Regions from separate parts of the Alteromonas sp. W364 genome, predicted to be linked through region 2. Evidence: predicted binding sites of a transcription regulator. Region 2 holds the regulator's gene; the other holds the start of a gene.
What was found. Region 2 encodes FNR, which switches genes on or off when oxygen is low (the NO sensors DNR and NnrR bind a similar motif). Its sites were predicted from a motif close to TTGATCTAGATCAA; they were not measured.
Positions count from the first base shown of each region.

Region 1: ccoG (cytochrome c oxidase accessory protein CcoG) is a predicted target of FNR. The motif match lies at 4,720-4,733, and genes of this name have one in related genera.

Region 1 covers NZ_JAVRID010000002.1:168,169-175,903, forward strand. Annotated here, with positions in the region: gene RM556_RS03585 (TonB-dependent receptor domain-containing protein) at 1-1,857, opposite strand, end outside; cobalamin riboswitch at 1,911-2,140, opposite strand; gene RM556_RS03590 (serine/threonine protein kinase) at 2,222-3,211, opposite strand; gene ccoG (cytochrome c oxidase accessory protein CcoG) at 3,204-4,643, opposite strand; gene RM556_RS03600 (hypothetical protein) at 4,912-5,265, shown strand; gene RM556_RS03605 (DUF3016 domain-containing protein) at 5,350-5,931, shown strand; gene RM556_RS03610 (ExeM/NucH family extracellular endonuclease) at 6,261-7,735, shown strand, end outside.
Region 2 covers NZ_JAVRID010000001.1:419,499-427,233, reverse strand. Annotated here, with positions in the region: gene ccoO (cytochrome-c oxidase, cbb3-type subunit II) at 1-249, shown strand, start outside; gene RM556_RS01890 (CcoQ/FixQ family Cbb3-type cytochrome c oxidase assembly chaperone) at 249-422, shown strand; gene ccoP (cytochrome-c oxidase, cbb3-type subunit III) at 427-1,383, shown strand; gene RM556_RS01880 (FixH family protein) at 1,497-1,988, shown strand; gene RM556_RS01875 (heavy metal translocating P-type ATPase) at 1,998-4,430, shown strand; gene ccoS (cbb3-type cytochrome oxidase assembly protein CcoS) at 4,440-4,679, shown strand; gene RM556_RS01865 (sulfite exporter TauE/SafE family protein) at 4,676-5,347, shown strand; gene fnr (fumarate/nitrate reduction transcriptional regulator Fnr) at 5,375-6,112, shown strand; gene uspE (universal stress protein UspE) at 6,212-7,111, shown strand; gene ttcA (tRNA 2-thiocytidine(32) synthetase TtcA) at 7,281-7,735, shown strand, end outside.

The sequences.
Region 1 (7,735 bases), on a different contig from region 2:
AAATCCAAAAACATCTTCATAATCTTCATTCAGCAGGTTTTCTGCGCGTAAGTTAAGCGTCAAGCTATCGTTTATCTTGTAGCCATAATTTGCACTTAGCAACCAATATGCACCTAATTCAACAAGTTCAGGAGAAGCAGGAAAAGGAGGAAAGAAGCGATCCAACTTTGACCCTGTGTAATCACCTTGAACATACACATTGTTTTGATCGTTAATGGTATAGTTCAAAGTTACTGAGCCTGTGTGTCGCGCACGCCTTAGCTCTATTTCAGTTGGTGCTTTCGCTTCTAAATACGCATAGCTTGCGGACCAGGCAAGATGATCCAAATATCCTTTCAGTGACAACTCAAAGCCTTTACGAGTACTCGTTTCTTCTAGGTTGTTAGCAGTAAAGGCGCCGCTTGTAGGATCAAATACGAAGCCATTAATTTCATCTTCCAACTCAGTATTGAAGTGAGTTAACTGTATGTCAATTTGATCTGTTGGGGCATATTCTAGCCCAACTTCGTTAGAGAAGCTGGATTCAGGCGTCAAATTGGGATTTCCCTGAAAAGTGCCCGGGAAAAAGCCAAACCTTTCGGTGAAACTTGGATTCTTGATTGCTTTGCCACGACTCAGAAATACCTTTAAATTTGGCATTACTTGCCAACTCAGACCTAATCGGAAGCTGCTGGCATCCTCAAATTCATCACTATTATCTCTACGTAAACTAGCACTTAAATACAATGATTCGCCTAAGCTAACTTGGCCATCTGCCAGCGCGGAGATTGTGGTGTTCGATTGTGACTGGTTAGGATCACCAAAGCTAATAGGGCCTGCCTGTTGAAAGTCCTCTTCGACGGCATCAACGCCTATGTTCAAGAAGTTTTGCTTGTAACCTGCACCCATGGATAAATCGAAATAGTGGAGCCAAGTTAAACGTTCTGTTTCACCTAAGGTACTCCCTGAGAATATATCTTGAGTATAGTTTTCACTTTCGTTACGACTTAGTTGGTAGCTTAATGATTGTGACCAGTTATTTGCTTTCGGCGCATATAACCATCTCAATAGATAGTTTAATTGTTCGCCTTCGCTAACGTTATCAGCGTCGGTTGGCAAGCCTGTAGTGGCAAAGTCAATTGCGTCAAACGAAGATGTAAACTCGACTATTCGTACATTGCTAGTCAGTTGATGCGCATCGTTAATATCATATTGCACTTGAGCGCTTAGGCTCGAATTGCGGTAGCCATCGTCCTCACCTCCATTTCGAGAGATGTTATCGCCATCTGTACTCAGGTGATTGAGGTTAATCGCAAAACTGAGTTTGTCGCTTTTTAAACTGTAGGATAAACCGAGTTCCTTAGTTGCTTGAGTACCCAACGCTATATTGCCTGAAAGTTGTTGCGGTTCACTTGCTCGCTTAGTCGTAATGCTTATGACGCCGGATACAGCGCTTGTTCCCCATAAGGCGCTTTGCGGGCCTCTTAGTAGCTCAATATGTTCTATGTCTGCAACAACAATATGCGCGAAGTCAACAAGGCCACCTTGCCCTATGTCGTTAACTTCCACACCGTCAATGAGGACTAAAATATGATTACTCTCACTCCCGCGGAAACGCAATTCGCTTAGCGTTCCAGTCGGCCCTGACTGACTCACATTGACGCTTGCAAATGTGCGCAAAAGCTCCACAACAGTGCTCGCTCCGGATGCTTTGATTGTGTCTTCGTCTAAGAAGGACACCGAGCCGGCTAAAGTACGTTTGTCGATTGCTGCTCGTGAACCAAGCACACTAATGGTTTCAAGATCATTGTTAGATTGTGAATAAACAGTAGGACTCGCAGCGATGAAAGCTGCTAAAAAAGATAGTTTTATTTTCATTTTAAATATGGACTCTGTGAATGCTCCACCCGAGCATGTCAAATAGGAAAGGTCGAAACCTCGCTTATCAAGGCCGGTATCCGGGCTCACACAATCATTTCAAAACCTTCCCATGCAAAAAGAGGCACAGTGGTTGACGTCGTTATTCACGATGAATGAAAAGTGGAAAAGTGGACTCTTCCTGTGTTTACCGTTGCGGGGGCAGCGCTAGATTCTCACCAGCTTCCCGTTTAACTCATAGTTTGAAAATTCAGCTATGAGCACCTTGAACGTGGCGAATTATAAATGGATTCAAGCATTTGTGTAGCGTTATTCCGATATTTTTAGCTATGACATATAGCGAGTTCGCAGAGATTACCGACGCTTACAATTTGATAGGCTCTTCGTGCAACGCCGAATATTGCTCTTTCAAGGCTAAAATTTGATTTTCCCAATATTTATCCTCAGCGAACCAAGGGAATGCCTGAGGAAACGCGGGGTCTTCCCATCGTAGGCTAAGCCATGCCATGTAATGGACCATACGCATAGCGCGTAAAGGTTCGATTAACTTTAGCTCTTTAACATCGAAGGGCTGAAATTCTTCATAAGCTTCAACGAGTGTGTCCAACTGTATGAATTGCTGTTGTCTATCACCGGAAAGCATCATCCATAAGTCCTGAACCGCGGGGCCCATGCGACAATCATCCAGATCGACAAAGGTAGGCCCATCACGCCAGAGGATATTACCCGGATGCAAGTCGCCATGTAGTCTGATGTTTTTGTATGAGCCAGTAAATCGAGTTTTGGTTTCTTTAATGACCATATCTAAAATAGTATGAAACGCTGTTTGCAGGTGGTGAGGAAGCAAACTACCATTTTCTAATACGGTTTTAGGTGTGTCCAAGTAAGTCTGGACATCCATTGCGGGTCTAGTCTCGAATGACGACGATTGAGCAACTCGATGTATTCGGCCGATAAACCTGCCCATCCATTCAAGTTGGTCGAGGTTATCTACTTCAAACTGTCGACCACCGACAGAAGGAAATAGAGCGAATCGATAACCTTCATGCTCATGAAGGGTGTGTCCCGTTTGCGGAGCGTCGATATGAGACAAGCGCAAAGGCGCAACGACGGGGACTTCTTGCTCATGTAACTCGATTGAGAAGTCGTGTTCCTCTTGGATCTGGGTATTGGTCCAACGTTGAGGCCGGTAAAACTTCACAACATAACGTTGTTTGTCTTCACCTATGAATTGGTACACTCTATTTTCGTAGCTGTTGAGTGCTAAAAGCCCAGATTCGGCGCGCACACCCAAGGTTTCAATGGCATCCAGAATTAAATCTGGATGCAGACCTGCAAAGGTAAAGTCAGACATCAGTGAATATAAATTTAGTAGTTTCTTCTATTTTGATTATTTCACCATTTTCATCTTGTGTCTGTACATGAAATTTAAATTCGGTTATTTCTTCTGTCAGTGCATAGGGGTCACTGGTGACGCTGATCGGAAGTGTATAAACCTCACCTCCTCGCACTTGCACTTCGGATACGCCAACATAGTTGCCACTTTCCAAGCCACTGATACTGACTTTAAAAGTACGGTCCTGTTGTGATTTGTTAAGCAACTTCAGTGTATAAACGTTTTCTATAAGCCCTTGGTTTGTCTCACGATATAATGAATTTCGGTCTTTAATGATGTCGATTTCTAAGGGGACACGAGAGTAAATATCAAACACAAGCAAACTCGTCATAACAAGCAGAACAACCGCATAACCAATCAACTTGGGCCTAACTATCTTAGTGGTTCCGCCCGCCAGTTGGTGTTCTGATGTGAAGCTAATAAGGCCTTTATCATAACCCATCTTATCCATAACGCCGTTGCACGCATCTACGCAAGCGCCGCAGTTAATGCATTCGTATTGCAAACCATTTCGAATATCAATGCCTGTTGGGCAGACTTGAACACAGAGGTTACAGTCAATACAATCGCCAAGCCCTTTTTCTTGAAGTTGTTCTTGTGTCACTTTACGTGAGCGTGGTCCGCGCTTCTCGCCTCGTTCAGGGTTGTATGCAACAGTGAATGTATCTTTATCAAACATCGCTGATTGAAAACGTGCGTATGGGCACATGTGTGTGCACATAATTTCACGCATGTATCCAGCATTGCCATATGTACATACAGTGAAAAAGATGACGGAGAAACCAGCCCAGAAACTGACGTCAAAAGTGAAGAAGTCAACGAATAGGCTATCGATAGGTGTGAAGTAGCCTACGAAGGTGATGGATGTTAATAAGGCAACGCTTACCCAAGAGAAGTGCTTCAAGGTTTTACGGAAGAATTTGTCAGCGTCCATTTTCCGTTGGTCCAACTTCATTCTCTTATTTCGGCTACCCTCGATTTTTTCTTCAAACCAAATGTAGATAAAGGTCCAAGTTGTTTGTGGACACATAAACCCACACCACACGCGCCCAGCAAAAGTAGTGATAAAAAATAGAGCAAATGCGGAGACAATAAAAATATACGCAAGAATAGTCAGGTCTTGCGGCCAAAGTGTCATTGCAAAAATATTGAAACGTTGTTCTCCAATATCTAACAATACGGCTTGATTGCCGTTGTATTGAAGCCAAGGAATAAGCGCGAATACGCCTAGAAAGATCAAACCGAAGAAGCGTCGAATATTCTCCAGCATGCCTTCGACAGCTCTCACATAGATCCTGCTACGAGCTGGGTATGCTGATGAGTCACCACTATTTGAGGGTTTATGAATTTTTACCGGAGTGACGTCTTTGATATCAATTTTTTCGTTCATTAAGAACTCCGCGTGGGAAATGAAGAAGATACATAAATTTTAGGCTGACAGTATATCAAGAAGACGCAAGCAAATGTTAATTCAGATCAAATAAGAACAGTCTTTTCTTAAAGATTTTGTAAGCTTATATTTGAGCCATTTAGGTATACTTCAGGAAAACATACTAGCGTATTGTGGGAAATCATTGTATTTAACGTATGAATATCTATTATGTACTTAGGAATTTACTATCAACAATTAAGTACGCGTCTAAGGATCTACAGTTAATATGTGGCGAACATTTGTCATCATGATTGAAATTATTATATTAATCATTGTATTAAGGACGTCCTTTGTTCAATATTTCCTGTCTGACATCCAACAAACGGTGCTTGGTTGGATAGAAAACGTCGCTGAAATTCCTGAACAGCAGTCATTAGCTACGATACGCGAACGGTTTTTTCACAATAATATGTCTTTACAACCACACCAAACGGATTATGTGGTGTTGATTACCGACTCCAAAGAGTCGCTAACCAAATTCAATGAACGTTATTGTATAAATAATGACAAGAATCCATTCATCTACGGCGCGAATTTGAACCGCCTATGTGGTCACATCAAAGACAGCAAACTTTTCTAAATCTCAGGTCATTATTGAACCTGAACTTGATCTACGATGTCGTAGTAGTATATTTATTGAACAAGTTATGCGAAGGAGTGATAAATGAAATCAGTTAAATTTGGTCTAACATTATCGATTTTTATCTTTTCTGTGTCAGTACTATCTCAAGATATTAAAGAGCAAGAAGCTGATAAGGAAGCTGAGACAAAAGGTCCAGTTACTATAGAGTGGGTTAACCCTGAAGACTTCAGAGATGTTCGCCATCCGAGTGTATCAAGAGCGAAATACCGAGAGCGAGTGTTTGCGAAGTTAGAATCTCATTTCGACAAACTCGCTGAAGACCTTCCTGAGGGGTATCACTTGGCTCTTAAAGTAACCAACCTTGATATGGCTGGAGAAGTGCAAACAGCCACCCAAGCAGGCCTGATTGGTATGCATCATAGAGCTTCTGCAGGTTTTCAGGAATATAGAATAATGCGTGACATCGATATTCCTAGAATGACCTTTAGTTTTGAATTGAAAGATGCGGACGGAAAAGTAGTGCAATCAGAAGAAGTTAAGCTGAAAGATGTAGGCTTTCTAAACCGCACATCAACACGCTTCAAAAATAGACCATTGAAATATGAAAAAGCGATGGTATCTCGTTGGTTTAAAGAAACCTTTCTAGCTGAATCAGAAGCTTAATAATGGTAAATCCGGTGAAGGCTCAGTTTTTCGTCGGAACAACAGACACGTAATTTATGAAGAGCGCACCTTGCGCTCTTTTTTATTGAATTTTATTTTTCTGTTTATTAATTAAACAGGTTCTTTGAGAGCAGCTGGAAAACTGAATAACCATTTTTGTTCAGTATTTTATTTTTTTGCCGCAGAAGTTGAGTAGATTCAAGTACTTTAAAAATCCTACGCATTTTGTAAAACACCCTCGCAATAAATTCATTCAATTTGTCACACAAATGTAGTAATTTACCCATACCTTAGTATAGGAAAAAATACCTAACAGACGGACATATACAATGAAGATCAAAATGTTATCAGCGCTAATGCTTGGTGCACATTGTTTTACGGCTTCGGCGAACGTATTCATCTCAGAATACGTTGAAGGCTCAGGGAACAACAAAGCAATAGAAATATATAATAATAGCGACACTGGGGTTGATATCTCTCAACACCAAATAAAAGTGTACTTCAATGGTGGTAGCAGCGCAGGAACAACGATCAGTTTGTCCGGTGAAATAGCTCCCTTCAGTACCTATGTTGTAGCAACTACGAGTGCTGATGACGGCTTGAAAATGAACGCGCAGTTATTGACTGGCGCAAGCTTATTCAACGGTGACGATTTTATTGAATTGGTCGTTTCTAATGGCGCAGATAGCGAAACAGTGTTGGATACCATTGGTCAGTTTGAAGTTGACCCTGGATCAGCGTATTCCGTCACTGTGGATGGCGTAACATACTCAACTGCGAACAAAACTTTAGTTCGCCGCAGTAATATTACGATTGGGGACTCAGACGGCAGTAACGCGTTTGACCCAAGTGCTGAGTGGGAGGTTTTTTCGCAAGATGACTTCTCTAACATCGGTTCTCACACTACAACGGACACACCTGATGGTGGCTCGGACGGCGGATCTGATGGTGGTTCAGATGGCGGTTCTGATGGTGGTTCAGATGGAGGGTCTGACGGTGGTTCAGATGCATCTAATGGTGATTTAAGTGGCCAAGTCTGTACCAACTGTCCAGATCTAGCACAGTTTAAAGATCCGAGTGCTTTTGACGCGCAAGCTTATTATGCTGAAGTTGACCAACTTCTGAATGCCGAAGCAAGCGCAGCCCAGATTAAAGCAGCCCTGAGTTCGATTATATCTACAGATATACAACGACTGACTTACAGTGAAGTGTGGACTGCTCTAACCGCGACCGATGAAGACCCAAATAATAGTGACAACGTGATTCTTTTGTATTCAGGTCGTTCTATTCCGAAAGCTTCAAATGGCAGCGGCGCTGCATCAGGTGATGGTGACAACTGGAACCGTGAGCACTCTTGGCCAAAAAGCCATGGCTTTAGTAGCTCAAGTGATGAACCGTACACAGATATTCATCACCTTCGTCCAACTGATATTTCGATTAATGCTGCTCGCGGAAACTTAGACTACGATGAAAGCGACGCACCATTAAGCGATTCTCAGATTACATCTGAAACGGATCCATCGATACGTGCGTCAATTTTGGCCGCGACTGCAGACAACTTTGTAGATGGTGATTCTTTCGAACCCAATGCCAATGTGAAAGGTGACGTTGCGCGCATGATGTTTTACATGGATACGCGTTACGAGGCCGGTGGAACTTATATTGACCTCGTGCTTGTTGATCAGATTACTAGTACAGGCTCGCCAACTTTGGGTAAATTATGCACCTTGATCCAATGGCACAATGATGACCCAGTCAGTGAATTCGAAATAAATCGAAACGAACGCATTTATCAATATCAAGG
Region 2 (7,735 bases):
GAATGGCACAGAGTTCACTTGATTAATCCAAGAAACGTTGTACCTGAATCTAATATGCCTGGTTACCCGTGGTTAGCTGAAAATACGCTTGATGGTGCTGATATCGTCAAGAAAATGGAAGTTAATCGTATGTTAGGCATGCCTTATACAGATGAAGATATTGCAGGTGCTGAAGCTGCAGTAAAAGGGAAAACAGAAATGGAAGCCCTTATTGCTTATCTTCAACAACTTGGGACACATTTAAAATAATGGACCAAGGGACTATAGGCACAATATTTACGGTTGTCGTGTTTGTTGTTTTCGTTGGCGTTTGTTTGTGGGCATTCAGCAGCCGCAACAAAAAAAGCTTTGATGAAGCAGCAAACTTAGTTTTCGATGACGAAGAAAAGAAAGAATTAAATAAAAAAGATCAGGAGTCTTAAACTCATGAGTATGTTTTGGACAATTTGGATATCAGTGATATCTCTAGGTACTATCGTAGGTTGTTACTTCCTATTACGATGGACTCTCGCGAATAAAACAGGTGTTGAAGAAGGCGTGTCTATGGGGCATGAGTTCGACGGCATTGAGGAGTTAAACAATCAACTTCCTCGTTGGTGGACGATCTTATTCTATATTTGTATCGTTTGGGGTGTCGCTTATTTGATTATCTACCCAGGCCTAGGCGGGTTTAAAGGTGTCATCGGTTGGACAAGTTCAAATCAAGGTGTGTTGTCTTTAGAAGAGTCAAAGTTGGCGCTAGAAGAAGACATTGCTGCAGGTAACTTGAACGAATATGCGCTACAAGTGAAGTATGCGAATGAAAAATTCGACCCTATCTTCGCTGAATACGCAAAGACGCCAGTTGAAGTCTTAGCAGAAAATGAAGAAGCTATTCAAGTTGGGCAACGTTTATTCTTGCAAAACTGTGCTCAATGCCATGGCTCTAATGCGAAGGGTGCGGCATCTGGCTTCCCTAACCTGACAGATGATGATTGGCTGTACGGCGGATCTGGTGACAAAATCAAGGAAACTCTCGTTTTAGGTCGTCGAGGCGCAATGCCAGGTTGGCTAAACAGTATGGGTGAAGACGGTGTTGCAGAGGTTGTTGCATATACTTTGAGCTTAAGTGGCAGAGATGTTGACCAAGGCTTGAAAGAAAAAGGTAAAGCACGTTTTGCTGTATGTGCTGCATGTCACGGTATGGATGGCAAAGGCAATCAATTGCTTGGTGCGCCTAACCTGACTGATAATATTTGGTTGTATGGCGGGAATGAAAAATCCGTGACACAAACACTTTATTACGGTCGAAATGGTGTTATGCCAGCCTTCAAAGAAACACTAGGTGAAGACAAAATTCACGTTGTCGCCGCTTACGTTTATAGCCTGTCTAACAGTCAGTAAAAAACGAACAAAAAGCCTCGAGTTCTCGGGGCTTTTCTTTATCTTATTCGGTATAATTTCTCTCGCTGTTGCAAACTCAGCAAAAGCTTTCTCAATTTTACCTTTGGAGTTTTATGGAAACGCAGGATATTAAACCTTGGTACAAACAATTCTACCCATGGTTTCTCATTTGTATTCCCCTTTCCTCTTTTATTGTCGGCGGGATTGTCATTAGTTACGCTACAGACGGAAGTGATAGTTTAGTCATTGATGACTATTACAAAGAAGGGAAAACAATCAATTCACGCTTAGATAAAATACAGGCAGCCAAGGAGCTAGAAATAAAAACATTATTCAATATTGATGATGGCATCATCTCAGTTGAGTTTATTTCAGGCCTACCTAGCACGCTAGAAGCATTGAAGTTGGATTTTTTCCATGTAACTCAGGAAGAGAAAGATTTTCATGTGTTATTGAGCGCTGATGCAAATGGTATCTACAGAGCTTCCACAGACGCTGATTATCAAGGTAAATGGCGAGTTCGATTAACGCCTTTAGATGAAGCTTGGAAAGTACAACAAAATGTAAATCTACCGGCACGTTCTCCTATCAAACTAGAGCCTTAGTCAACGAACATGAGCATCAATATTCCAGAAGGCGGCTGCTTTCACTGCGGTCTACCCAATCTTGAAGGCAACAAATACCCTGTTACGATTCTAGGTGTGAGTCATTCAATGTGTTGTCCAGGTTGCCAAGCTGTGGCTTCTTCAATTGTCGATAACGGGCTAGAAAGCTACTACGAATTTAGAACAGAGCCAGCAGCTCGTGGCGATGCAGCCTTAGATAATACCTTGGCTAAGTTAGCGGTTTATGATGAACCCGAATTACAAGAAGAATTCGTTTTTGATATTGGAACAGATAAAGAAATTCAACTCACCGTTGAAGGCATTACTTGCGCCGCTTGTGGTTGGTTAATAGAAAAGCAATTAGCTAAAACAAAGGGAATAAAGCAGGTATCTGTCAATGTTGGTGCTCGCAGAGCAATGGTCATTTGGGACAACAACGTTCTAAAACTTTCCCAAGTGTTAAGACAATTAAAAACAATCGGTTATGAATCCTTGCCGTTCCAAGCTGATAGCCATGAAGCTTCTTATCAACGAGAACAAAAAAGTTTTTTGAAAAAAGTAGGTCTGTCGGGCTTGATGACAATGCAAGTTATGATGTTAGCAATGGGTCAGTATTTCGACTTATTCGGTAATATCGATGCGGAAACAACTAAATATTTCAATTGGATAAGCTTAGTCCTTACGACTCCTGTGGTGTTATATGCAGGCAGTGTATTTTATCTCAGCGCAATGAAAGCAATTATGGCGCGAACGGTGAATATGGATATCCCGGTAACAATAGCTATTTTAGCAACCTATATCGCTGGTTTCTTTACGGTGAATAAACCGAATGCAGAGGTTTATTTTGAGTCTATTTGCATGTTCATCTTTTTCTTGTTGATTAGTCGTTTTTTGGAACATCGATCTAGACACAAAGCAACGCAGATATCTTCAAACATGTTAAAGCATATCCCGGTTACTGCCAATTTGTGGACAGGCAAAGAGACACGCTCCGTACTAGCAAAACAACTCAAAGTTGACGACCTCGTTTTGGTCAAGGCTGGTGAGATTATTCCAGTCGACGGATTCATTGTTGAGGGGAAAGCCCTACTAGATGAATCAATGCTTACCGGTGAGTTTGAGCCCGTAACAAAACAAGTTAACGACCCCGTGTTTGGCGGTACCATTAATCAAAATGGCGCTATCAAGTTGAAGGTAAGTAAAACCCTCAAACATGCAATGGTGAATCAAATACTTAGATTGCAAGAAACTGCCCTATCAAGTAAGCCCAAAGTGGCTCTCATTGCGGATAAACTGAGTCGTTACTTTGTGGTAGCTGTTTTAACGATTTCAGCACTTACCTATGCATTTTGGGCTTACCAAGGCAATGAGCACGCCTTTTGGATTACGATATCGGTACTTGTCGCAACCTGCCCGTGTGCACTAGGCTTGGCGACGCCATCTGCCCTTACATGCGCAATGGCTAGGTTAAACAAGCAAGGTATTTTGCTTAAACGAGCTGACGCTCTTGAGCAGCTTACTGAAGTTACCGACATTGTATTTGATAAAACAGGTACATTAACCCATGGTGAATTCACAATAGACAAGTCTTGGTTTGCTGATAACGAATCAGCGTCAATCGATAAATATCGAAGCATCGCAAAAAGTATAGAGTTGCAGTCTGAGCACCCTATTGCTAAGGCATTCGGATCATTAGAAACGCAGACTGATTTATTCGCCGTGGATGATTTGCAAGTAGTCATAGGTAAAGGCTTAAATTGTAAAATTGGAAAAAATCAATACCGTATCGGCTCTCCGAATTACATTCTAGGGAAGATTCCGGCCGAAGCGCTCAGTGAACAACAACGAAATGAACTTCAGGGGGCAAACGTACTCCTGAGTGAAAACGACACACTTGTCTCAGCATTCTGGTTAAGAGATAAGTTAAAAGAAGATGTGGTAGACGTCATCAAAGCCTTAGCTCCCTACGAGCAAACAATATTAAGTGGTGATACCTTACAGAATGTGACACATGTCGCTAACAGCCTAAATATTAAAAATACCGTGGCTGAACAAGCACCTGAACAAAAACTGATGTACATAAAACAACTTCAAGCAAATGGGCGCAGTGTATTAATGCTGGGTGATGGTATTAATGATGCACCTGTTTTAGCAGTGTCAGATGTTAGCGTCGCGGTGGGAAATGCATCTGATCTGGCTAAAAATGCGGCTGATGTTATTTTATTGAATCAAGACTTAGCCTCTCTATTACATGTCATCAATATGGCCAAACGTACTAAGCGAAAGATTAAGCAGAATATTGCGTGGGCGCTGTCGTACAACATACTTGTATTACCTTTTGCTATTGGTGGATTTCTAACACCTTGGATGGCGGCTCTAGGGATGTCGATAAGTTCTATTATAGTGGTGTATAATTCCACGCGTTTAATGCGCAACAGCTAGGAAGAAGCCGTGAGTATCATTTATGTATTGATCCCATTAGCCATTATCATCGTCGGAATTGCTATCGGTGTATTCTTTTGGGCAGTAAAAAGTAATCAGTTTGAAGACTTAGATCGTCAAGGGTACAGCATTCTATTTGATGACGATATCAAGTCAGAAAGTGCTGAAAAGACGAATGACGCAGCGGATAGCAACGCGAACGAACAACAGGCTGAATTAGCTAAAGACAAAAAAGAACCAAAGCGTTGAATCCCGATTTCAATCTATTAAGTGCATTTTTAATTGGGCTTGCTGGGGGGGTACACTGCATAGGCATGTGTGGCGGTATTGCTAGTGCTTTCACCTTTGCTATTCCGAAAAACGTTTCACAACTCCCCTATATCTGTGCCTACAACATTGGTCGTATATTGAGTTATACCGCAGCTGGCGCGTTAACAGGGTATATTGGCAGCATAATAAGCACCAGTGCGAATAACGCGTTCCCAATATTTCAAATAATTAGCATCGTGTTTATGGTGTTGCTGGCACTTTATATCAGTGATTGGTACAAAGGCCTTTCAGCAATAGAACGCCTGGGAAGCCATCTTTGGCGACATATTTCCCCGATTGGTAAAAAGCTTATCCCATTTAAAAACCCATTATACACAATAGCTTACGGGATGATTTGGGGTTGGCTGCCTTGTGGTTTAGTCTACTCCATGCTCAGTTGGTCATTGGCAAGCGAAAGTGTTTATCAAGGCGCTTCGATGATGTTGTTCTTTGGCTTGGGGACGCTACCTGCGGTCATGGCAACTAGCCTTGGTGCAGGTTTCTTACTGCCCATTTTTCAACATAAATACACTCGAAAAATGATTGCTATTCTACTACTTGCGTTTTCTTTGATCTTGACCTACGACCTTGTTACAGGTAATAATTGATCTGAAAATCATCAAAAAGAGTAAGTCATGGCAAAAGGTCCAGAACTCTCAATTCACTGCCAAAGTTGTAGCTTTAGTCATTTGTGTTTACCGGTTAGTTTAAACAAAAATGAACTTGATACCTTGGACGATATCATTGAGCGAAAAAAACCCCTTCATAAAAACGATAAATTAGTCCGTTATGGTGACAAATTCCATTCATTATATGCCGTACGTTCAGGTTCATTTAAATCTTATGTTAGTGATAAAGACGGTGTTGAGCAGATTATTGGGTTCCACTTCCCTGGCGATATTATCGGATTCGACGCATTGAAAGACGATAAGCATGGCAGTTATACCCAAGCGTTAGAAACTGCAATGGTGTGCGAACTGCCTTACGAGACCTTAGATGAGATGTCAGTCAGATTTCCAAAACTAAGACAACAAATCATGCGTTTCATGAGTGCTGAAATCAAACACGACCACGATTTGATGATGTTACTCAGTAAAAGAAGCGCAGAAGAGCGTCTTCTTCACTTTTTAAGTCACTTATCTCAGCGATTTGAAGAACGAGGCTTTTCCGCCAAGCAATTCAATTTATCGATGACGCGTAATGAAATTGGTAATTATTTGGGCTTGACGGTTGAGACTATTAGCCGCTTGCTAACCCGATTCCAAAAAGAAGATCTGATTAAGGTTGATGGCAAGTTAATCACTATTAGTGATTTCGACGGCATAAAGCAACGCCTTCCCGATATGGAAATAAACTTTACCCAAGTTTGTTAAGTTTATTATTCGCAAACTTGATCTGGGGCAATGTGGTTACTAGCACATTGCCCATAAATATCTACAATATACATAGATAACAACGTTCTGGAGAACACTATGTTTACTTGTAGCAAAATTTTAGCTGTCATTGACCCAAGCACAAAACAACAACCTTCACTCAATCGAGCTATTTTCCTTGCTGAAAAAACCGGCGCTAGCGTCGTTGCCCTATCCTCAATTTACGATAAGTCATATGACATGGCCGCGATCCTCACAAGCGACGAACGCTACGAAATGAAACAGGCAATGTTAGAACATGAATCGCTTAACCTAACTGCCCTGCTAAAGGAACTAACTACTGACGTTAACATTAGCACCAAGATTAAATGGCAAAAGAAGTTGCATGAATCCGTGGTGGAAACTTGCCAGGAAGAATCATGTGACCTGATTGTGAAATCCACTAAGAAGCATGGCATGTTAGCATCTAGTATTTTCACACCGAATGATTGGCATATTTTGCGCAACGCGCCTGTTGATGTGCTTTTGGTCAAAGATCATGAATGGACAAATAATGGTAAAGTCCTTGCTTCTATTGGTGTTTCAGCTAAAGATGATCAGCATATAAGCTTGAGTGATAAAATCGCTGAAACAGGAAATGAGCTAGCTAAATTGACGAACTCAACACTTCACTTGGCCAATTCTTATGCTGGCGCGCCTGTGCACATTGCCGTGGAAGTCCCGAATTTTGCGCCAGAAGTTTACAATCGTTCAGTACAAGAAAGACATACGAATAAGTTGAATGAGCTAGCCACGACTCATTCCCTTCAGGATGCTACGATGCATGTACTAGAGGGCTTGCCTGAAGATGTTATTCCTAAGCTAAGTAATGAACTGGACGCAGATTTACTGATAATAGGATCTGTTGGGCGAAGAGGTATTTCAGCAGCCCTGTTGGGGAATACTGCAGAAATGATTATCGATGCGGTTAATTGTGACACGCTCATCATAAAGCCATAAACAAACACCCTCGTTTTGTTACACAAAACCAAAGAGATGCCTAAATCGGGCATCTCTTTTCATTCCTTGTTTGCTTACCCAGACAACAAGCTTTAAAATGTGCGCCAAAGATTAGGTATGCGAGCATCATCCATACTTTTATAGGTCGGCACATTCACAGGCATACACAGTGGTTCAAACTTCAAACTTACCTAAGCAAAAATATAACAATGACAAACTCGTAAAGCGCATTCGCAGAAATGTGGGCAAAGCGATAGCAGACTATCAGATGATTGAAGATGGTGATGTTGTTATGGCTGCCATTAGTGGTGGCAAGGACAGCTTTGTGATGTTGGACATTTTGCTTAGTTTACAGCAATCAGCCCCGATTAATTTTGAGGTTATCGCCGTTAACTTGGACCAAAAGCAACCCGGTTTTCCAGAGGATATTCTACCGAGTTATTTGGAACAGAAAAATATTCCTTATTATATTATCGATAAAGACACCTACTCTGTTGTTAAGTCCAAAATAGAAGATGGAAAAACCACATGTGGATTGTGTTCACGTTTAAGGCGCGGAAGTTTATATTCCTTCGCTGAAAAAATTGGCGCGACTAAAATCGCCTTGGGTCATCACATGGATGA